One region of the Parazoarcus communis genome, then DNA from elsewhere that is predicted to be linked to it. Evidence: predicted binding sites of a transcription regulator. Region 1 holds the regulator's gene; each other region holds the start of a gene.
What was found. The regulator sigma-54, encoded in region 1, starts transcription at its own class of promoters, with help from an activator protein. The targets are predictions, from matches to a motif close to TGGCACGCTTNCTGCTNA.

Region 1 (5,162 bases):
GCGCTCGATGAACTCCTGGGTGGAGTCCACTCCTCGCAGCTGCAGAATGGTCGAGCGCACCGCGGCCTCGAGCAGGACCGCAAGGTTGCGACCGGCGGCAACCGGCAGGGTGACACGGGGAATCGCGTCGCCGAGGATGTTCTGATGCTCGCGCTGCATGGGCAGCCGGCTTGGGTCGTCCTGGCCGGGCTGGCGACGTTCGAGGTGACAGATCAGCCGCAGGCGCATCTTGCGGCGGCAGGCGGTTTCGCCAAAGATGGTGCGGATGTTGAGAATGCCGAGTCCGCGCACCTCGATGAAGTCCTGCAGCAGTTCGGGGCAACGGCCCTCGAGCACGCTGGGTGCGATCCGCGAGAATTCGACGATATCGTCGGCAACCAGGCCGTGACCGCGCGAGATCAGCTCCAGCGCAAGCTCGGATTTGCCCGCGCCGGAGTTGCCGGTAATGAACACGCCGAGTCCGAGCACGTCCATGAACACGCCGTGCAGCGACACCTTTTCAGCGAGCTGCCGCGACAGGTATAGGCGCAACTGGTCGATGACCCCGGCAGCCGGCTGCGGTGTGGTGAACAGCCCGACGTTGTGCGCCGCACAGACGCCATGGACGATGTTGGGCACTTCGCAGCCGTCGGCCAGGATGAAGGCGGGCGGATGTGCAGACAGGATGTCGTTGAGGTGGTGCGCGACCTTGTCACGTGACTGCCGCTGCGCCCAGGCCAGCTCGGCTGCGCCGAGGATCTGCAGGCGGGTAGGGTGAATCAGGTTGAGGTGGCCAATCAGGTCGGCTGGCCAGATGCGCTCTTCGGCAACAGAGAGAACCGCGTCGATACTGCCGCTGACATGGGTCAGCTGCAGACGTTCGCGGTTGTCCTCATACAGCTGCGAGAGGCTCGTTTGTCGCATCGGTACCCCAGTCGTTGAACAGGGTGTGTAGCGCCTGTGCGTCGGGTGCGGCCTGCAGCTGTTCGCGGAAGCTGCGATCGCTGAACATCTGCGCCAGCTCCGACAACAGCTGAAGGTGGGTTTCGTTGGCCTGTTCGGGTACCAGCAGGACAAACAGCATGTTCACCGGACGACCATCGGGCGCATCGAACTGCACCGGGGCTTCGAGACGTAGAAACGCGCCGGCTGCGTCCTTCAGGCCCTTGATGCGGCCGTGGGGAATGGCAATGCCCTGGCCGAGGCCGGTCGATCCAAGGCGTTCGCGCGCAAACAGGCTGTCGAACACCATGCTGCGGGCGATGCCCTGATTGTTTTCGAACAACAGGCCGGCCTGTTCGAAGACGCGCTTCTTGCTGCTGGCGTCGAGGTCGGCAACCACGTTCGAAAGTGGCAGGAGTTGGGAGATGAGGCTCATGCGCTTTGGGGCTCACGCAACGCCGCCGGAGCGGACGCCACGCTGAAAGGTCTCTCAGGCCCGGGCAAAGCCGGACCGCCAAATTGAGCGGCGGATTATAACTTCACCCGGGTCCGAAAGGCCTGGTGAAAAATCACGCCTCGGGAGTCTGGTGCTTGTGCGAGTCGTGGTGGTGATCGGTGCTCTTCTGCTTGTACTTGAGCACCTGGCGATCGAGCTTGTCGGTCATCGCATCGATGGCAGCGTAGAGGTCGGCGTCGGCGCTTTCGACGTGAATGTCCTTGCCGCGCACGTGCACGGTGACTTCAGCCTTCTGGTCGAGTTTCTCAACGGAAAGGATCACGTTCACGCTGGTAACGTTGTCGAAGTGACGGATCACGCGGTCAAGCTTGCCGGAGACGTACTCGCGGATGGCCGGTGTCACTTCAACGTGGTGTCCGGTGATGTTGAGATTCATGTTAACTCCTCTTGGTATCAAAGCGTTTTACGCAGACTGACCGGCGGGATATTGAGTGATTCGCGGTATTTGGCGATTGTGCGCCGCGCGACCACGATACCCTGCTGGCCCAACAGATCGGCAATCTTTGCGTCGGACAGGGGTTTCTTTCTGTCTTCGGCGTCCACCAGCTGGCGAATCAAGGCACGAATCGCTGTGGAAGAAGCCGCACCACCGGTGTCGGTGGCAACGTGACTGCCAAAAAAATACTTGAGTTCGAATACGCCGCGCGGCGTCGCCATGTACTTCTGAGTGGTGACGCGCGATACGGTTGATTCATGCAGCTCGAGCTGGTCCGCGATCTCCCTGAGGGTCAATGGACGCATTGCCACCTCGCCATGATCGAAGAACTGTCGCTGCTGGTCAACGATGGCCTGAGATACACGCAAAATGGTATCAAAGCGCTGTTGTACGTTCTTGATCAGCCAGCGTGCTTCCTGCAGCTGGCCGGTCAGACCGCCGCCCTGGCCCCGGTTCTGCTGCAGCAGGCTGGCGTAGAGCTGGTTGATGCGCAGGCGCGGCATGGCTTCGGCGTTGAGCGACACCGTCCACCGGTTGCGGATCTTGCGCACCACGACATCGGGCAGGACGTAGCGGGTTTCTTCGTTGGAATGCTGCGACCCCGGATGCGGGTCGAGCCGGCACACCAGCGCCTGGGCATCGCGCAGGGCGTCGTCGTCGCACCCGGTGAGGCGCTTGAGCTTCGCAAAGTTGCGTTCGGCCAGCAGCTCGAGGTGCTGTTCGACGATGACCAGCGCCAGGTCGCGGCAGCTGCCTGCCGGCATGGCGCGCAGCTGCAGGCCGAGGCACTCCTGGGGGGTGCGTGCGCCAATGCCCGCCGGTTCGAGCTGCTGCACGTGCCGCAGGGCAATCGCGAGGTCGTCGAGGTCGTAGTCGAGTTCGGGCGGGAGCAGTTCGAGCAGGTCCTCGAGCTCCTGGTGCAGGTAGCCGTCGCTATCGAGCGCTTCGATGATGAAGCGCACCAGCATGCGGTCACGGTCCGTCAGCGGGGACAGGGCAACCTGCTGATCGAGATAGTCGCGCAGCGAGGTGCCTGCGGCCTGGAATTCCTGGAAGTCGCTGTCCTCGTCGTCGTCGCTCTTGCTGCTGGCGCCGCTGCCGGTGCCCGACCAGTCCATGCCTTCGTCAAAGTCGGCCGATTCGTTCTCGTTGCGGGGCTCGGCTTCCTGGTTGGTCTCGGCGCTGGTCTCGCGCGGGGTCTCGGTTGCGGGCTGCGCATCGTTGCCGACCGCGGACGGTGCGAAGTCGCTGCCGTCGCCGTCCTCACGCTCGAGCATCGGGTTTTCCAGCAGAAAGCGTTCGATTTCCTGGTTGAGCTCGAGCGTAGAGAGCTGCAGCAGTTTGATGGACTGCTGCAGCTGCGGGGTGAGCGTCAGGTGCTGCGAGAGCTTGAGCTGAAGGGTTGGTTTCATGATGCCAGTCGGGGCGTGCCGGAATCAGAGACGGAAGTGCTCGCCGAGGTAGACCTGGCGCACTTGTTCGTTGGCGATGATTTCGGGCGGCTTGCCGCTGGCAAGCACGCGGCCGTCGGTAATGATGGTTGCGCGGTCACAGATGCCGAGCGTTTCGCGCACGTTGTGGTCGGTGATCAGCACGCCTATGTTGCGCTCCTTCAGGAAGCGGATGATCTTCTGGATGTCGAGTACGGCGATCGGGTCGACCCCTGCGAAAGGCTCGTCCAGGAGGATGAGGCGCGGGTCGGTGGCAAGCGCACGTGCAATCTCGCACCGTCTGCGTTCTCCGCCTGACAGCGAGATGGCGGTGTTGTCGCGCAGGTGCGCAATGCCAAGTTCTTCGAGCAACTCTTCCAGGCGTTCGTCGATCTGCGCCACCGGCAGTCCGCGGAGCTCGAGTACTGCACGAATGTTCTCGGCGACCGTGAGCTTGCGGAACACGCTCATTTCCTGCGGCAGATACGACAGCCCCAGGCGTGCGCGAGCGTGGATCGGCAGATCGGTCAGGCGTGCGTCGTCGAGCGTGATCTCGCCGCCGTCGGCGCGCACCAAGCCCACGATCATGTAGAAGCAGGTTGTCTTGCCTGCGCCATTGGGGCCCAGCAAGCCGACCACTTCGCCCGAGCCAACCTCGAACGAGACGTCATGGACGACTGTGCGCGCCTTGTAGCGCTTTTGCAGGCCGGTGACCTTAAGCAGACTCATCGGGGGCTTCTTTCAACAGTTTGCAGATCACGTCAGTGGAAAAACCACGGGTTTGCAGGAAACGCGCCTGGCGCGCCCATTCGCGGCGATCGTCAGGTGCGAGGCCAAATCTAGACTGCCACACTGCACGAGCCCGGTCGAGTTCGGATTCCACACATTCGCTCTCGATGGCCTCGTCGATCAAGTCCTTCGATACGCCACGTCTCGCGAGCTCGTGGCGCAGCCGCTGGCTGCCAAACCGGGCAGCCTTGCTGCGAACCCACGCTTCGGCAAAACGGGTGTCGGAGAGCAGTTCGAGTTCGCTCATGCGAACCAGTACGGCTTCGATCTCCTCGGCGCTGCCATATGGAGACAGCTTGCGCGCAAGCTCCACCCGCGAGTGATCCCGACGGGCGAGATGGCGCAGCGCGCGTTCGCGCAGACTCGGCTCGCCCATCAGGGGTCAGCGTCCGGACGGGGCGGAGATCAGGCTTCGGAAGCGACGGGTGCCGCGCCACCGAGCGCGGCCATTTCGCCGAGTCCGACCGCTGCGCGAACCTTGTTCTCGATTTCACGAGCCAGCGCCGGGTTTGCGCGCAGAAACTCGCGTGAGTTGTCCTTGCCTTGGCCGATTTTGTCGCCGTTGTACGAATACCAGGCGCCGGACTTGTCGACGATCTTGTAAGTCACGCCGAGGTCGATGATCTCGCCTTCGCGGGAGATGCCTTCTCCGTAGAGAATGTCGAAGTGCGCTTCCTTGAACGGCGGCGCGACCTTGTTCTTGACGACCTTGACACGCGTTTCCGAGCCAACGACTTCGTCGCCCTTCTTGATCGCACCGGTACGCCGGATATCCATGCGGACCGAAGCGTAGAACTTGAGCGCGTTACCACCGGTGGTGGTTTCGGGGCTGCCGAACATGACGCCGATCTTCATCCGGATCTGGTTGATGAAGATCACGAGCGTGTTCGTGCGCTTGATGTTGGCGGTCAGTTTGCGCAGAGCCTGCGACATCAGTCGTGCCTGGAGGCCCGGCAGCTGGTCGCCCATCTCGCCTTCGATTTCGGCTTTCGGGGTCAGTGCGGCAACGGAGTCGATGACGACGATATCCACGCCGCCCGAACGCACCAGCATGTCGGCGATTTCGAGC
Region 2 (5,162 bases), 2.1 Mb from region 1:
CCCGCCCATGACCCAGCGCGCGACCGGTTCCGTCGTTCCGCCGCAGAATGCCACCAGGGTGGAGAGCGGCGTGCCGATGCGCACCTCAAGGTTGCGCGGTGTGCGGATGGCGCCGCCGGAGACGGTGACGATGCGCCGGGTGAGCGGCTCGCCGAAGCGGATCGCACGGTGAATGGCGGCGGCGGTGCCGACGTTCTGCACCATGACGCCGATATCTGCCGAACGGCCTTCCGCAGGCACTTCACGCCCGGTCAGCCAGGAAATGAGCTGTTTCTCCGAGCCCATCGGATAGCGGCTCGGAACCTCGACGACCTCCACATCGGCGACGCCCTCGGCCGCCGCACGCAGGGCAGCGATCGCCTGAGGCTTGTTGTTCTCCACGCCGATCAATGCGCGTTCGCCGCCAATGGCCCGCAGGATGATGCGCGCGCCGTCGATGACCTCGGGGGCGCGCTCGCGCATCAGGCGATCGTCGCACGAAAGGTAGGGTTCGCACTCGCCACCGTTCAGGATCAGCGTGGGAATCGGGTTCTTCTGGCCGAGGGCGAGCTTGACGGCCGCCGGGAAGGTGGCACCGCCCATGCCGACCACGCCGGCAGCCGCAACCCTGCGCGCAATCTCCGCGGGTTCGAGGCTGAACGGGTCGGTGTGATCCGGTGGCAGGGCTTCGTCAAGACCGTCGGTATCAAGCAGGATGGCCGGACCCGCAAGGCCGGAGGCGTGCGGCACCGGTACCTCGGCGATGCCGATCACGGTGCCGGATGTTGGCGCATGTATCGGCGCAGAGATCGCCCCCTGCGCTTCGGCAATGAGTTCGCCGCGCAGCACATACTGCCCTGCCTGCACCAGTGGGCGTGCCGGCGCGCCGATATGCTGGGCAAGCGGCAGGATCAGCCGCGGAGGCAGAGGCAGCACCGTGATCTCGGTATCCGCGGCCGGATGTTTGCGGCCTTCGGGGTGGGCGCCCCAGCGCTGCAGCATGCGGCGCAGGAAGGAGGGGGTGGATAAGGCAGGGGTATTCATGGCATCACTCTCAGGCGCTGACCGGTTTCGGCCAGACCCAGGTTTGCTGTGTGACGGGCACCGGAGCAAGGTCGATGGCCCCGGTGGGGCAGACTTCTTCGCATTTCGCGCAGCCGGTGCAGGCCTCGCGAATCACCGAGTGGATCTGCTTGACGGCGCCCAGCACCGCATCGGTGGGGCAGGACTTGAAGCATTTCGTGCATCCGATGCAGATTTCCTCGCGCACTTCCGCGATGCGTGGCACCTGAATCTGGACGGCGCCGGCGTCGAGTGCGAGTCCGAGCCGTGCGGCCAGCGCTTCGGCCAGTTGCAGGCCACCGGGCGGGCAGCAGGTGGCAGGTGCGTTTCCCGCAATGAGCGCCTCGGCGGCGCCTGCGCAACCGGGAAAGCCGCACTGACCGCAGTTGGTGCCGGGCATCATGGCTTCGATTTCGGCTTCGACGCCGTCCCGCTCGACATGGAAGAAGCGTGCGGCAAGCCCCAGCCCGAGGCCGAAAACAGCGCCCATCACGGAGAGGCTAACTACGGCGATCAACATGTCGGCTCCTTTGAGAGTGTCGGTCAGTGGTTGGTGAGGCCGGAAAAGCCCATGAACGCGAGCGACAGCAGTCCGGCAGTCACAAAACCAATTGGTGCGCCGGCGAAGGCTGCCGGCACCCGTGCGAGCGCCAGGCGCTCGCGCAGTCCGGCGAACAGTACGAGAACCATGGTGAAGCCTGCGGCTGAGCCCAGCCCGTAGACGACGCTGCGAACGAAGCCCGCGCCCTCCTGGACATTGAGCAGCGCCACGCCGAGCACCGCGCAGTTGGTCGTGATGAGCGGAAGATAGATGCCGAGCACCTTGTACAGGGCGGGCGCGTTCTTCTTGACCGCCATTTCGACGAACTGGACGGTTGCGGCGATGACCAGGATGAAGCCCAGGATGCGCAGATAAGCCAGATCGAAGGGTGCGAGCAAGGCATGCTCGAGCACCCAGGTCACGGCACTCGCGAGCGTGAGCACGAAGGTCGTGGCCATTCCCATGCCAAGCGCGCTGTCGATCTTGCGCGAGACCCCCATGAAGGGACACAGGCCCAGGAATTTCACCAGCACGACGTTGTTTACCAGCGCCGTGCCCAGTAGCAGCATCAACCATTCACTCATTGCCGACGATCTCCGTCATTGCGGTTTTCATGCTGTGTGTTGCATGAGACATGCCACCGTGGGATTGTCGGCAAGTGACTGATTTCATGGAGGTGTGATGTTTCAGGAGGTGCGCCGGCATGTTTCGAGTACGTCAGTTGCGCAGGGATTGTCGTAAACACGACAAGGTCTGTGGCGGGTTCCGCTGGGTCCCCGGGGCAGCCCGAAAAGTGTCGATTCCGTGGCAGGACAGGTGTCCGGCTGTCATGCACCGGACAAGTGCATCGAATTGTTAGGTTTGGCACAATGATTGCTAGTGAGGAGCAAACTGTCCCTTGAGAGACTTCAATGTCGGCCCCTGACTCGATGCATGCCGTGTTCTCCGATGCCGTGTTCCACGATGCGGTAGAGCAATCTGCGATTGCGATCTCGATCACCGATGTCAATGCGCACATCCTGTATGTGAACCCGGCCTTTTCGGCGATCACCGGGTACGCCGCCTCCGAGGTGGTTGGGCAGCGCCAGTCGCTGTTGTCCTACAAATCGACACCGCGCTCGGTCTACCAGACGATGTGGCAGGCCCTGAAAAGCGGCCAGTCGTGGACCGGGCGCCTGCTCAACCGCCGGCGCGACGGAACGCCCTATGTGGCCGAGCTGACGGTCACGCCGTTGCGCTCCGCCGCGATTAAGGGAGAGGAAACCCGTTACCTCGGCATGCACTGGGACGCGACCGAAGAGCACCGTCTGGCACAGCAGCTGAGCAATCACAAGCAGCTCATCGAGTCGGTGATCTCGGTGGCACCAGTCGCGGTTGCGCTGCTCGACGTCGAGGGCAAGGTCGTCCTCGACAACCCCGCTTACCGCCGTGTGGTCTCCGACATGCGGGTGACCGAGCCGGCGCATTCGGTGATGGATGCACTGCGTCAAAGTCTCGGTGAGAGTTTCAAGCATGCACTGGCTCACCGCCGTGCCTTGCTCAACCACGAACTGTGCTTCGATTCGGATTCGGGAGAGCCGCGCTGGTATTCGTGTTCGGTGTCGTGGTTCGAGGAGCGTCATACCAGCCCCGATGCGTTCTACGGCGACGGTTGCTCCGACTACATGCTGCTGGTGATGCACGACATCAGTGCCTCCAAGCGTCAGCAGGAGGCGCTGCGTATTGCAGCGATGCGCGCGATGCTGTCCGAGGGCGAATTCAACCAGAGTCTGCGTGAGGCATTGTCGGGGGCGATCTTTCAGTTGCAGGGGCCGGTGAATCTGATCTCGGCAGCGGCGAGTCTGCAGCGTCGCCGTGCTGGCGGGGCTGCAGGAGGTGATGCGCTCGCCAAGGCCCTTGCGGACGCGCAGCGTGCGGGAGAAGAGGCCATCTCCACCTTGCAGGCGGCGATGCCGCCCGAGCCCGAGGCCCCCACCGGACTGGTTAACCTCAATGAGGTTCTGCGTGACGTGCTGATGCTCGAGACAGAGACCTTCCTGTCGGCAGGGGTAACGGTCGACTGGCTGCCAGCGCATGTCCTGCCTTCGGTCCAGGGCAATCCCACCGCGCTGAGGACCCTGTTCCGGCAGTTGGTGACGAATGCGGTGGAAGCCATGAATGTGCGCGGCTGGACCGAACGCAACCTGAGCCTGAGCACCGAGGTGCATGGCAAGTATGTGCGTGCGGCGCTGACCGATACCGGCCCGGGCATTCCCGACGAATTGCGCCTGAAAGTGTTCGAGCCCTTCTTCTCGACCAAGAAGGGGCGCGCAGCGGGGCGCGGGGTTGGATTGTCGCTGGCTCAGGAGATCGTCAGCCGGCATCGCGGTGTGCTCGAGATCGATCCGTCGTATGCAGGCGGCTGCCGGCTTCTGGTGAGCATTCCTGCCCTGGGGCAGATCCCCGTGGCCGATGAGGAGGGCGAAAGATGACTGCGAGCGATCCGCTGGACGAGGCGCGCGCAGCCTGGCTCGAATCGTCGCTTGAGGCCTTGTATCGGGTCAGCCGGGTGTTGTCGCGTTCGCTGGAACTGCGCGAAACCCTTGCGGAACTCCTGCGCGTACTGGATGAGGAGTGCGGCTTCAATCGGGCCCTGGTCACCTTGAGCGAGCCCGATGGGGAGGCGATGGCGATTTCGGCCCTGCATGGCGTGGATAGCACGATCGATCCGGATATCCGCTGGCGTGCGGGCGAGGGTGTGATCGGCAGCGTACAGCAGCGCTCGAGGCCGCTCGTTCTCCAGCGCCTTGCCGAAAGCCCCGATTACCTGCGTCAGCGCGGGGTGTTCGACGCCGACGCACCCTTTATCGGCGTGCCGATCCGGGTCGCACATGAAACCGTCGGTGTGCTTGCGCTGCAGCCTCCGCTGGCGGTTCGGGAACGCCTCGACGACGATGCCCATTTTGCGGAGATGGTGGCCAACCTGATTGGTCAGACGGTGAGACTCTCCCGTCAGGTGCGCCAGGAACGCCGGGATATTTCGGAGGAGCGCGACAGTTTGCGGCGCACCGTGCGAAGCCATTTCGGCTTCGACAGCATCATCGGGCACACCGCCGTGATGCGTAAGGTGTTCGATCAGGTACGGCAGGTGGCGAAGTGGAACACGACCGTGCTGGTGCGCGGCGAGACCGGCACCGGCAAGGAGCTGATCGCTCAGGCCATCCATTACAACTCCCCGCGCGCAGCGGGGCCCTTCGTCAAGCTCAACTGTGCGGCCCTGCCGGAGAACCTGCTGGAGTCCGAGCTCTTCGGCCACGAGAAGGGGGCATTCACCGGTGCGCTCACGCAGCGCAAGGGGCGTTTCGAGACGGCCGATGCCGGCACGCTGTTCCTGGACGAAATCGGCGAAATCTCCGCATCCTTCCAGGCCAAGCTGTTACGCGTGCTGCAGGAAGGCGAGCTGGAGCGCGTTGGCGGCGTGCGCACATTGCGGGTGGATGTGCGGGTGATTGCTGCAACCAATCGCGATCTGGAACTGGAAGTCGAAGCGGGCAAGTTCCGCGAGGATCTGTTCTACCGCCTGAACGTCATGCCCATCATG
Region 3 (5,162 bases), 210 kb from region 1:
CGGCAGGCGTGTCGGGGGGCAGACCAGCGGCAATCAGGCGTGCCACGATATTGAGCACGCGGGACAGCCCCATGTAGATCACCAGGGTCGTGCCGCCTTGGGCCAGCGCACGCCAGTTGGGCTCGTCGCAGCCCTCGCCGGAGGTACCGGTCACCAGCGTCACGCCCTGGGTGTAGGCGCGGTGCGTCACCGGAATGCCGACCGCGGCCGGCACCGAGATCCCTGCGGTCAGCCCCGGCACGACTTCGGCTTCGATACCGGCTGCGGCAAGTGCTTCGACTTCTTCACCGCCACGCCCGAACACGAAGGGGTCTCCCCCCTTGAGCCGCAGCACGCACTTTCCGCGACGCGCATAGCGAACCATCAGCCGATGAATGAAACCCTGCGCCGTGGATGCCTTGCCGCCACGCTTGCCCACTTTCAGCACCCGCGCGTCAGGCCTCACCATGGCGAGGATCTCGTCGGAAACAAGGTCGTCGGCAAGCACGATTTCCGCCTTCTCCGCGAGCAGCCGGGCCGCGCGCAGCGTGAGCAGGTCCGCGGCACCCGGTCCGGCACCGATCAGATACACTTTTGACATGTCCGTCTCCGGGTCAGGCTGCGCGTTTGAGCTGCTTGTTGTAGAGGAACTCCATGATCGCCGCGCGGCACTCGGCGAAGTGATGATCGTGGGCCAGGGCGAGCCGTTCGCGCGGGCGCTCGATGTTCACCTCGAGGATCTCGCCGATGGTCGCCGACGGGCCGTTGGTGAGCATGACCACGCGGTCGGACAGCAGCACGGCCTCGTCGACATCGTGCGTCACCATCACCATGGTCGCCCTGGTGGCCGCGAGGATCTTCATCAGTTCATCCTGCAGATTGGCGCGGGTCAGCGCGTCGAGCGCGCCGAAGGGCTCGTCCATCAGCAGGATTCTTGGCTGCATCGACAGCGCGCGGGCAATGCCGACACGCTGCTTCATGCCACCCGAGATCTCGTTCGGATACTTGTTCTCGGCGTGCGCCAGGCCGACGAGTTCAAGTGCCTCGTGAGTACGCTCCCTGAGCTTCGCCTTGCCTTCCCTGGCCGAAAACACGCGCTCGACCGCAAGGTAGACGTTGTCGAAGCAGGTCAGCCACGGCAGCAGGGAGTGGTTCTGGAACACCACCGCCCGCTCCGGCCCGGGGCCTGCGATCTCGCGGCCGTCGCACAGCATCACGCCACTGCTGGGCAGGGTGAGTCCGGCGATGAGATTGAGCAGCGTCGATTTGCCGCAGCCGGAGTGACCGATCAGGGAGATGCTCTCACCTTCGCGGATCTCCAGATTGACGTCGCGCAGTGCGACGAACGGCCCCTTCTTGGTGTCGAAGGACTGACCGACACTTTCGATCTGTACGATACGTTTGGTCATGACGATCTCCTTAGCGGCTTTCGTAGCTGAAATGGCGGGCCACCATCATCAGGGCCTGCTCGAGAATCAGGCCGACGATGCCGATGATGAAGATGGCGATGATGATGTGCTCGACCTTGAGGTTGTTCCATTCATCCCATACCCAGAAGCCGATGCCGACGCCGCCAGTGAGCATTTCCGCGGCGACGATCACCAGCCAGGCGGTACCGATGGCCAGGCGCACGCCGGTGAGGATGTTGGGCAGGACTGCGGGGAAGAGGATTCGGGTGACCACCTTCCATTCAGACAGGTTCAGTACCCGGGCAACGTTCAGGTAGTCCTGTGGCACCGAGCGCACGCCCGCCGCGGTGTTCATGATCATCGGCCAGATCGAGCAGATGAAGATCACCCAGATCGCGGCAAGATTGGCCTCCTGAAACACCAGCAGACCGATCGGCAGCCAGGCCAGCGGCGACACCGGACGCAGCAGGCCGATGACGGGTTCGGTGGCCATGTTCATGAACTTGAAGCGACCAACAATGAAACCCAGCGGGATGCCGACCACGGCGGCAAGGCCGAAACCGACACCGACCCGCCCCAGCGAATACAGCACATTCCAGCCGATGCCCATGTCGTTGGGGCCGTTGTCATAGAACGGGTCGGCCAGCAGCTCGACTGCTGCATCCCAGGTCACCAGCGGCCCCGGAAAGATGTCGATCCGGCTCGACACCGCCCACCAGATCGCGAGCAGCAGCCCCATGCCGGCGGCCATGGCCACCAGGCTGCGCGCTAACCCGGACGCCATCGGGCGAAGTCGCTCCATCAGCCCGGGCGCTTCCGACTCGGCGACAACCGGATGTACCACCGCACGAGCCGCGGTATCCGCAGTCCCTGCCCTGCTTTCGGTCGGCTCGGCAACAGGCCGGCCGACAGTCACTGAAATCGCAGTCATGTCCTTGTCCTTTTCAGTCGTCATGCACGGAATCAGGCGTTGGCCTTGGCAAGTGCATCAAGGCTGACCTTCATCGCATGTACCTTGAAGCCCTTGAGGTAATCCACCGGCCTGGACGGGTCGAAGCTCATGCCGTCGAAGAAGCGATCCGGCCCCATCGCGATCGGCGACGTGGCCTTGTCCAGCGTCCACCCCGCTGCGTGCGAGCCTTCGGTCTTGTAGTCGATGGTCGGGATGGCGATACCCAGATCCTTGGCGGCGTCGCGGTAGATGTCGCTGCGATAGACCTGTTCAGCCACTTTCCTGAAGTTGATCGCGCTCTCGATCTGGCCCCAGCGCACCATCTGCGTAAGGAACCACACCGCATGCGAACGCCACGGGAAGGTCGCCGCGTAGCGGTAGAAAACGTTGAAGTCCGGCATCTTCTGCGGGCCCTCGGCCTTGGTGTACATCCAGGTCCCGGTCATCGAGTTCTCGACCACCGACGCCGGTGCATTGACGTAGGACTTGGCGGAGATGATCTTCACCACCTCATCGCGGTTCTCGGGCTTGTCCATCCACTGCGCGGCCTCGATCAGCGCGCGCACCGCAGCCTTGTGCGTGTTCGGATTCTTGTCGGCCCACTCGCGGGTGACGCCGAAGACCTTCTCCGGATTGTTGTTCCAGATCTCGTAGTTGGTGATGATCGAGCGGCCAATGCCCATCTCCACTGCGCGCTGGTTCCACGGCTCGCCCACGCAGTAGCCGACGATGTTCTTCGACTGCAGGTTGGCCACCATCTGCGGCGGCGGAATCACGATCAGGCGCACGTCCTGGTCGGGATCGATGCCGGCCGAGGCCATCCAGTAGCGGATCTCGTAGTTGTGGGTGGAGACCGGGAACACCATGGCGAAGGTCATCGGCTCCCTGCCCGCCTTCTTGTCCTCCTCGATCACTTTCTTCAGCGCCAGCGCCGAGGTCGGGCGCCCCTGCATCGCGGCCGGGTCGGCGGCGAGCATGCGCTCGTAGAGTTCATTCGACACGGTGATGCCGTTGCCGTTGAGATCCATCGAAAAGGCGGTGACGGTTTCCTGCTGGTTGGCGCCGACCCCGAGCGTGGCCGCCAGCGGCATGCCGGCCAGCATATGGGCGCCGTCCAGCTCGCCCAGCGAAACCTTGTCGCGGATGTTGGCCCACGACGCCTCCTTCGACACCTCGACATCGAGGCCGTGCTTCTTGAAGAAGCCCTTTTCCCTGGCGATCACGATCGGCGCACAGTCGGTGAGCGGGATGATGCCGAACTTCAGCGTGGTCTTCTCCAGCCCTTCCGAGCCAGCAGCCCAGACGCCGCCGGGAAAAAGACCGGACAGCATCGCTGCGGTGCCTGCTGCAGCACCGGCCTTGATGAAACCGCGACGGGTCAACTCGGGGGTTTTGATCGTCTGCTTGGTCATCGTGAACTCCTTGATTGAATTCTGAAATGCAAAAAAGGCGTCCATTCCTGCTCGGCGCTTGCAGCGCGGAGGGAATGGACGCCTTTGTCCAGTGTTCGGGATTGTGTCAACCGCCGGACCATCGTTGATCCGGCTTTGCGTTTTCCAATGCAGTAAGCGTGCCAGCTACGCGCATGAGGCCACAGCCCGCGGAAACACTGGAACCAAGGGAAATTTTCGGTATCAGGTGCGATGAACCCGACGCACTGCTGCAGTGCAATGTCACCGCATCTGCACAGGCTTAGTGCAGACGTGCGCGCTCAGCCCCCCGCCGACTGCGGGGCGATCTGCAGCGTCCGGGGCATGGAGAAATCCGTCTGAAGGCCGCAGTGAAGCGCGGGCTCCCGCCCCTTTTCGAGGCCGCCACAGGCGGCTGCGGCTCAGTCAGGCTTGAGGAACTCAGCGAGCGAGAGCGTCGCCTCGGCGACATCGACAAGGCGACGATGCTGATCCATTGCGGTTTGTCGCAACAATTTGTAGGCCTCGTCTTCGCTCAGACCGCGCCTGGACATCAGCAGGCCCTTGGCGCGCTCGACCAGCTTGCGTTCATTGAGCGCAGCACGCGCGGTATTGAGTTCATCGCTCATGTCCTGCAGTCGCTGCGACTGCAGCTGCATGAGATCGAGCACCGAGCGCCCGAGCTTGGGACTGAGTCCGTCCGCCTCCACCAGCCCGGCTGCGTCGCCCTCAGCGGGCGGCGCCGAGGTGGCTGACTTGTCGAAAAAAACCGCCAGCGGCGCCGCACTCTGTCCGCCGAGCGCCGACAGTGCATCGAGGAAGCGCTTGTGATCGTGCAGATCGGAGCGCGCCTCGAGCAGCTTGGCCTCACACAGATGCAGCAGCGCATTGGTCGCACAGTCTTCGACCTGGCGCATCGCGTCGATCCGTGAGGTGGTGCATTCGAACCAGCGCTCGCTGGCCTCGGCTGCCACGGGGGCACTCGACGCAGCGCAGGCGATGCGACGCATCCGTTCCACCTCGGCAATCGCGGGTGAAGTCTGGGCATTGCGCCAGATCGTGCGCAAGGTGGGATCGGCAAACTCGACAAAGATCTGGAAACAGCGGTCCTGGGCATCAATCAGGTGCGCGAGCCGCTGCTGCTCCGTGGCTTCGAAGCGACCGGCTGCAAAACCGGCTGCGCCGGCCGCACGCTCCTGCCCGGCCAGTTCCTTGCCCTGCATGAAGTTGAACAGGGCGACCAGCGCCCGCGACACCGCCGGGTCTGCGGCGATATCTGCAGCCTCGAAAACCACCGCCATGAGACCAGCGATCAGTTCGGTAAAGCTGCGGGTGGCCTCTTCGACGCCGAGCGTGCGCCCCGCCACCCGGCTGCGCAAGGCCGGAAGCGCATCGAGGCCGTGCAGCACGTAG
Region 4 (5,162 bases), 1.7 Mb from region 1:
ACCTGGCCGACAAGGACGGCAACATCATCGCCCGCGACCAGCACATGCTGTCGATGAAGGACAACAACCAGAGCGCCAACCTGCGCACCCTGGCTGCGGCCGGCGTGAGCTCGTTCAAGATCGAGGGTCGCTACAAGGACCTCTCCTACGTCAAGAACATCACCGCGCACTACCGTCAGCTGCTCGACGAGATCATCGAACACCCCGATGCCGACGGCCCCGCATGGCAGCGCGCCTCGAGCGGGCGCAGCACCTTCCTGTTCATACCGCAGGCGGAGAAGACCTTCAACCGCGGCTATACCGATTACTTCACCAACAAGCGTCAGCACGGCATCGAAGCCTTCGAGTCGCCCAAGTTCGTCGGAGAGGCGATCGGTCGCGTGACCCGCATCGACACCAAGGCCGGCAAGTTCTTCGAGATCGAGCGCGTGGCGCCGATCCACAACGGCGACGGCCTCACCTGGTACGACGCCAAGGGCGACCTCACCGGTCTGCGCATCAACCGTGCCGAGCACGACGCGGCAGGCGAAGGCGTGGATCGCATCTTTACTGCCGACGCGCTGCCGGCCGACCTGGTGCCTGGCATCTCGGTGTTCCGCAACCACGATCAGGCTTTCGAGCGTGCGCTGGAAAAGAAATCCGCGGATCGCCGCATCACGGTGGACGCACGCTTTTTCAAGACCTCCGATGGCTACGCGCTGACTCTGAGCGACGCGGACGGCGTGACCGCAACGGCCGCCATTCAGGCCGCCCACGAAGCCGCTCAACAGGCCGAACGCGCACTGGGCACGATCCGCGACCACATTGCCAAGCTTGGCAACACGATCTTCACGGCACAGGAAATCACGCTCGATGTCGCCGACGCGCCCTTCCTGCCGGCCTCGGCGCTCAATGCGCTGCGTCGTGACGCCGTCGAACGGCTGGAAGCTGCGCGCCTGCAGGCCCACGCCCGTCCGCCGCGTGCGGCGCCGGTCGAACCGCCCGTTCCATTCCCGGACGACTCGCTGAGCTATCTCGCCAACGTCCTCAACGAAAAGGCGCGTGATTTCTATGTGAAACACGGCGTCAAGCTGATCGACGCGGCCTACGAGGCCAATGAAGAGCACGGCGAGGTGTCAGTGATGATCACCAAGCACTGCCTGCGCTACAGCTTCAACCTGTGCCCCAAGGAAGTGAAAGGCATCCGCCCCGACCCGATGACCCTGGTCAACGGCAAGGAGACCCTCACGCTGCGCTTCGACTGCAAGCGCTGCGAGATGCACGTGATGGGCGAACTGAAGCCGCACGTCGCCAGGCTGCAGGCACAGATCGCACCGCAGAAGATCAGCTTCCATCCCACGCGCCCCGGTGCGGGCGTTACCGTTCAGTAGTGCGGCGGCACTTCGTCTTCCGGACTCAGACGTCCGGGAGGCTGAACGGCCTGCATCTGCTGCGCAAGTTGCCGCAGATGCTGCTGCATCAGGTCGATCTGCTGTTGCTGGCGGTAGACGGTGCGATTGAGTTCGTCGAGCAGATCCTCGGCAAACATCAGCTTCGATTCGAGGCGTTCGATGCGCTCTTCCATGACGGCGGCGGCAGGGTGGCCGCAAATTGGCTTCGGGGCGCGGATTCTAACCCGCGCCACCGGCAAACGAGCGCGAATGCAGCCCGACTCAGTGCGCCGCTGCCAGCGCCTCGACCGCAGCAGTGAGTGCGGGCACGACCTCTGCGCCGTCGTTTTCTGCCAGCAGGTCACGTGCATGGGCGAGCAGTGCATCGGCCTTGCCGGCCTCGTTCCCCACCTTCAGCTCGCTTGCAAAACGTCCGATACTGCCCGCCACCAGGCGCGTGATGCGGCCGTTCTCGCCGGCAATCCGGCTGGTGGCAATGGCATTGGCGATCAGCTCGGAGACAATGCGCGGGTAGTCCTTGTCGGCCACGACCTCACTCCTCGACCGACGCCGCAGCATAGTTTCGCAGCCGCCGCTCGGCGCTGACACCCAGGATCTTGGCCAGCCAGGGCGGCGGCGAGCCCTTCATCATGTCCTGAAACTCGGCCATCACCTCCATCGCCGGTCCGCCCTCGATACGCTTGATCGGGTAGATATTGCCCTTGATCACCTTCGCCGCCGCCGGACCACCGATGGAGACGACGTAGAGCACATGGCAATCGGAGATGAGCTGCACGCGAAAGCCATTCTTGTCGTCGGCAAAATCGGCCTCGAGCGCGTCGCGGATGTCCACCAGGCGGATTTCGGTCGCCGACACCTGATAGACCAGATAGCGGATACAGGACCCGAAATGCCCGTTGAGCGCCTCGCCACTGTCGGAGGCGAGCGCCACCCGCACCGACCCCTTCATGTCGCCCTCAGCGAACGCCTGCACCGGCGGCAAGGGCTCGCCCTGGGTGTCGCCCCACAGGATGCGCACGGCGAGCTTCATCGCCTCCAGGCCGATTCCGATGTCTTCGCCATCCTCCTCGCCATCCACGCTGGCAAAGGCCGTCTTCAGATCCGTCACGGTCACCGTACGCAGATCGTCGGTGTCGATCTGCTCGCTGCCAATCCGGTTCTGCAGCACATCGATCAGTTTCGGCAGGGTGATGCCCGGCATCGACCGGGCTGCGAGGGCGACGCGCAGCGCGGCGTCACGGGTGATGGGCATTGCGCTCTCTTGCATGGGGAAGACTCCTCTTGATCGGGGTGGTGCTCCCTCCAGCAGATTGAGTGCCAGCATCGCCAGCTCCGCTCCGGCACCCTATCCGTCTGTTTTCAATGGACTTAATAAACGTGGATCAGACATGCAGACTGTGCGTTTCTCGACAAACACCGGTATCGCACCAACAATGACGACATGGCGAGCGGTGAAAGGCGTGCCGTGGATGCTACGGACTGCGCTGCAGCAAACAGCGCGCTATCATCGGGGCAAGACTCAACCATCGGATCTTCATGTCGAACGCGCCCTCTCAGTCCGCTCCGGAAGCCCCTGCCGAACTGAGCGCCCGCCACAGCCCGCTAGACGACGTGCAAGCCCTGCTCGTGGGCACGCTGTTTCTGGCCCTGTCGATCTCGTTCTTTCGCGACGCGGGCATGCTCACCGGCGGCACGGCCGGTCTGGCCTTCCTGATCCACTACGCCTTCGACCTGCCCTTCGGCGCAGCCTTCTTCGCGATCAACCTGCCCTTCTACATCTTTGCGCTGCGCGCACTCGGACGCGAGTTCACGCTGAAGACCTTCTGTACCGTGCTGCTGCTCTCGGTGTGCACCGAGTATCTGCCCAGCATGCTCAGCATCGCCCACGTCGACCCGGTCTTTGCCGCGATCATGGGCGGACTGCTAGCGGGTACCGGCCTGCTCATGCTGATCCGCCACCGCTCCAGCCTGGGCGGGGTCGGCGTGCTGGCGATCTACCTGCAACAGCGCAAAGGCTGGCGCGCGGGCTGGGTGCAGATGGCGGCGGACTGCGTGATCATGGCGCTCGCGCTGCTGGCGGTCGACGCCCGGCTGGTCGGGCTTTCGGTGCTCGGCGCGGTGGCGGTGAACTTCGTCATTGCTGTGAATCACCGCCCCGGGCGTTATTTCGGGATCTGAGCGTGGCGGTCGAAATCGCCGAGCTGCGCCGCTGCCCGACCTGCCAGCGCTGGGACGGCACGCGTCAGCTGGCCGCAGACGGCAGCACGGTCGAGCTCGACCCGGCAAACAACCGCGGCAAATGCACCGAAGGCCCATGGCACGGCTCCCTGCGCGGGCCGCGCAACGCCTGTGGCCAGTGGCTGCAATGGATCGAAATCCTGCCCGTCAATACGCCAGACGGTTCAGCGACTGACAGCTGAGGGCAGCGAAGCCCCCAGCCCGGCCACTCTTATTCTTCTTCGTCCTCATCCACTGCAAGGTCTGGATTGACCGGCGCGGGCCCGTTCGCAAGCGCAGCCGCAAGCATCTGGCTGCGGCTGTCGGGGGTTTCCAGACTGATCCTGCCCAGCGCGCCGCTGCGATAGTCGAGCAACAGGATCTGAGCGGCTTTCTCCAGGTCGAGACCGCCCCCCTTCTGCAGGCAGCCGCGACGACGTCCGACCTCCTCGACCAGCCCCGGTCCGTCGAAGTTCGACGGGTCAATGCGATAGCGGGCGGCGAGCAGCGCAGGGTAGCGTTCAAGCAGCACGTCACCCAGAAAGGCCGCGACCTCCTCGTCGATCACCGCATTGCGGCCGATCGCATGGCTCGCCGCGAGCATGAAGCCGTCGGAATCGTAGTCGATCTTGGGCCACATCAGTCCGGGCGTATCGGTGAGCGTCAGGCCGGGACCGAGATCGAGCGTCTGCTGGCTCTTGGTCACCGCCGGTTCGTCGCCAACCTTGGCCACCTTGCGCTTGATCAGGGCATTCATCAACGTGGACTTGCCCACGTTGGGGATGCCCATCAGGATCATCCGCAGCGGCTTGATGTTGTCGCTGCGGTGCGGCGCGAGCTGGCGACACAAGCCGGTGATGCGTGCCACGTCAGCCGGCTTCTTGGCCGAAATCGACACGGCCTTCACCCCGGGCTGACGGTTGTAGAAATCCATCCACGCCTGCGTCGCCACCGGATCTGCGAGATCCGCCTTGTTAAGCAGCTTGAGACAGGGGCGATTGCGGAAGCGGCGCAACTCTCCGATCATCGGATTGCTGCTGGCTTCGGGCAGGCGGGCATCGGTCACTTCGATGACGACATCAATCGCAGCCAGCGTCTCTGCAGCTTTCCGGCGCGCGGAGTTCATGTGACCGGGGAACCACTGGATGGGCATCGGAAGTCCGGACTAACAAAAAAGGGTCTGCATTATCCCATCTTCCGGCCAGATCTGAATCCGCAGCACACTCCAGCTTATGTTCCGCCTCGTCATCGTCATATCTGTCCGGTTGCATGACGAATCAAAAAAAAATCCCACACCCCAATAAAACCGTGTATTGTGGCGTCGCAGTCGATTCAAGCAGTTGTCTTTGTGGTGTCGTTTCCGCGTGTTCGTTCCGCGAACTTTACGGTTTGATTCCCTCGATACTTGTTTCTTGATCGTTCCTGCACTCTGGGCGCGAGCCCCTTCTTATGTTTTAAAGGAACGCAAAATGAGCACTCAAACCGGTACCGTCAAGTGGTTCAACGACGCCAAGGGCTTCGGCTTCATCACCCCGGAACAGGGCGGTGACGACC

Region 2: the regulator sigma-54 is predicted to act here: its motif matches at 2,444-2,461, upstream of rsxA (electron transport complex subunit RsxA).
Region 3: the regulator sigma-54 is predicted to act here: its motif matches at 3,899-3,916, upstream of CEW83_RS19150 (CmpA/NrtA family ABC transporter substrate-binding protein).
Region 4: the regulator sigma-54 is predicted to act here: its motif matches at 2,694-2,711, upstream of CEW83_RS06975 (dinitrogenase iron-molybdenum cofactor biosynthesis protein).

The regions. Positions count from the first base shown of each region.
Region 1 covers NZ_CP022187.1:4,407,857-4,413,018, forward strand. The annotation lists gene hprK (HPr(Ser) kinase/phosphatase) at 1-903, opposite strand, end outside; gene ptsN (PTS IIA-like nitrogen regulatory protein PtsN) at 872-1,357, opposite strand; gene hpf (ribosome hibernation-promoting factor, HPF/YfiA family) at 1,491-1,814, opposite strand; gene CEW83_RS20200 (RNA polymerase factor sigma-54) at 1,832-3,286, opposite strand; gene lptB (LPS export ABC transporter ATP-binding protein) at 3,311-4,033, opposite strand; gene recX (recombination regulator RecX) at 4,020-4,469, opposite strand; gene recA (recombinase RecA) at 4,499-5,162, opposite strand, start outside.
Region 2 covers NZ_CP022187.1:2,322,468-2,327,629, reverse strand. The annotation lists gene rsxC (electron transport complex subunit RsxC) at 1-1,023, opposite strand, end outside; gene CEW83_RS10565 (RnfABCDGE type electron transport complex subunit B) at 1,034-1,561, opposite strand; gene rsxA (electron transport complex subunit RsxA) at 1,585-2,166, opposite strand; gene nifL (nitrogen fixation negative regulator NifL) at 2,494-4,053, shown strand; gene nifA (nif-specific transcriptional activator NifA) at 4,050-5,162, shown strand, end outside.
Region 3 covers NZ_CP022187.1:4,196,712-4,201,873, reverse strand. The annotation lists gene cobA (uroporphyrinogen-III C-methyltransferase) at 1-580, opposite strand, end outside; gene CEW83_RS19160 (ABC transporter ATP-binding protein) at 594-1,388, opposite strand; gene ntrB (nitrate ABC transporter permease) at 1,399-2,319, opposite strand; gene CEW83_RS19150 (CmpA/NrtA family ABC transporter substrate-binding protein) at 2,352-3,752, opposite strand; gene CEW83_RS19145 (nitrate regulatory protein) at 4,172-5,162, opposite strand, start outside.
Region 4 covers NZ_CP022187.1:1,531,178-1,536,339, forward strand. The annotation lists gene CEW83_RS06960 (peptidase U32 family protein) at 1-1,370, shown strand, start outside; gene CEW83_RS06965 (SlyX family protein) at 1,364-1,564, opposite strand; gene CEW83_RS06970 (hypothetical protein) at 1,653-1,919, opposite strand; gene CEW83_RS06975 (dinitrogenase iron-molybdenum cofactor biosynthesis protein) at 1,924-2,658, opposite strand; gene CEW83_RS06980 (YitT family protein) at 2,928-3,569, shown strand; gene CEW83_RS06985 (hypothetical protein) at 3,572-3,811, shown strand; gene ylqF (ribosome biogenesis GTPase YlqF) at 3,841-4,761, opposite strand; gene cspE (cold-shock protein) at 5,078-5,162, shown strand, end outside.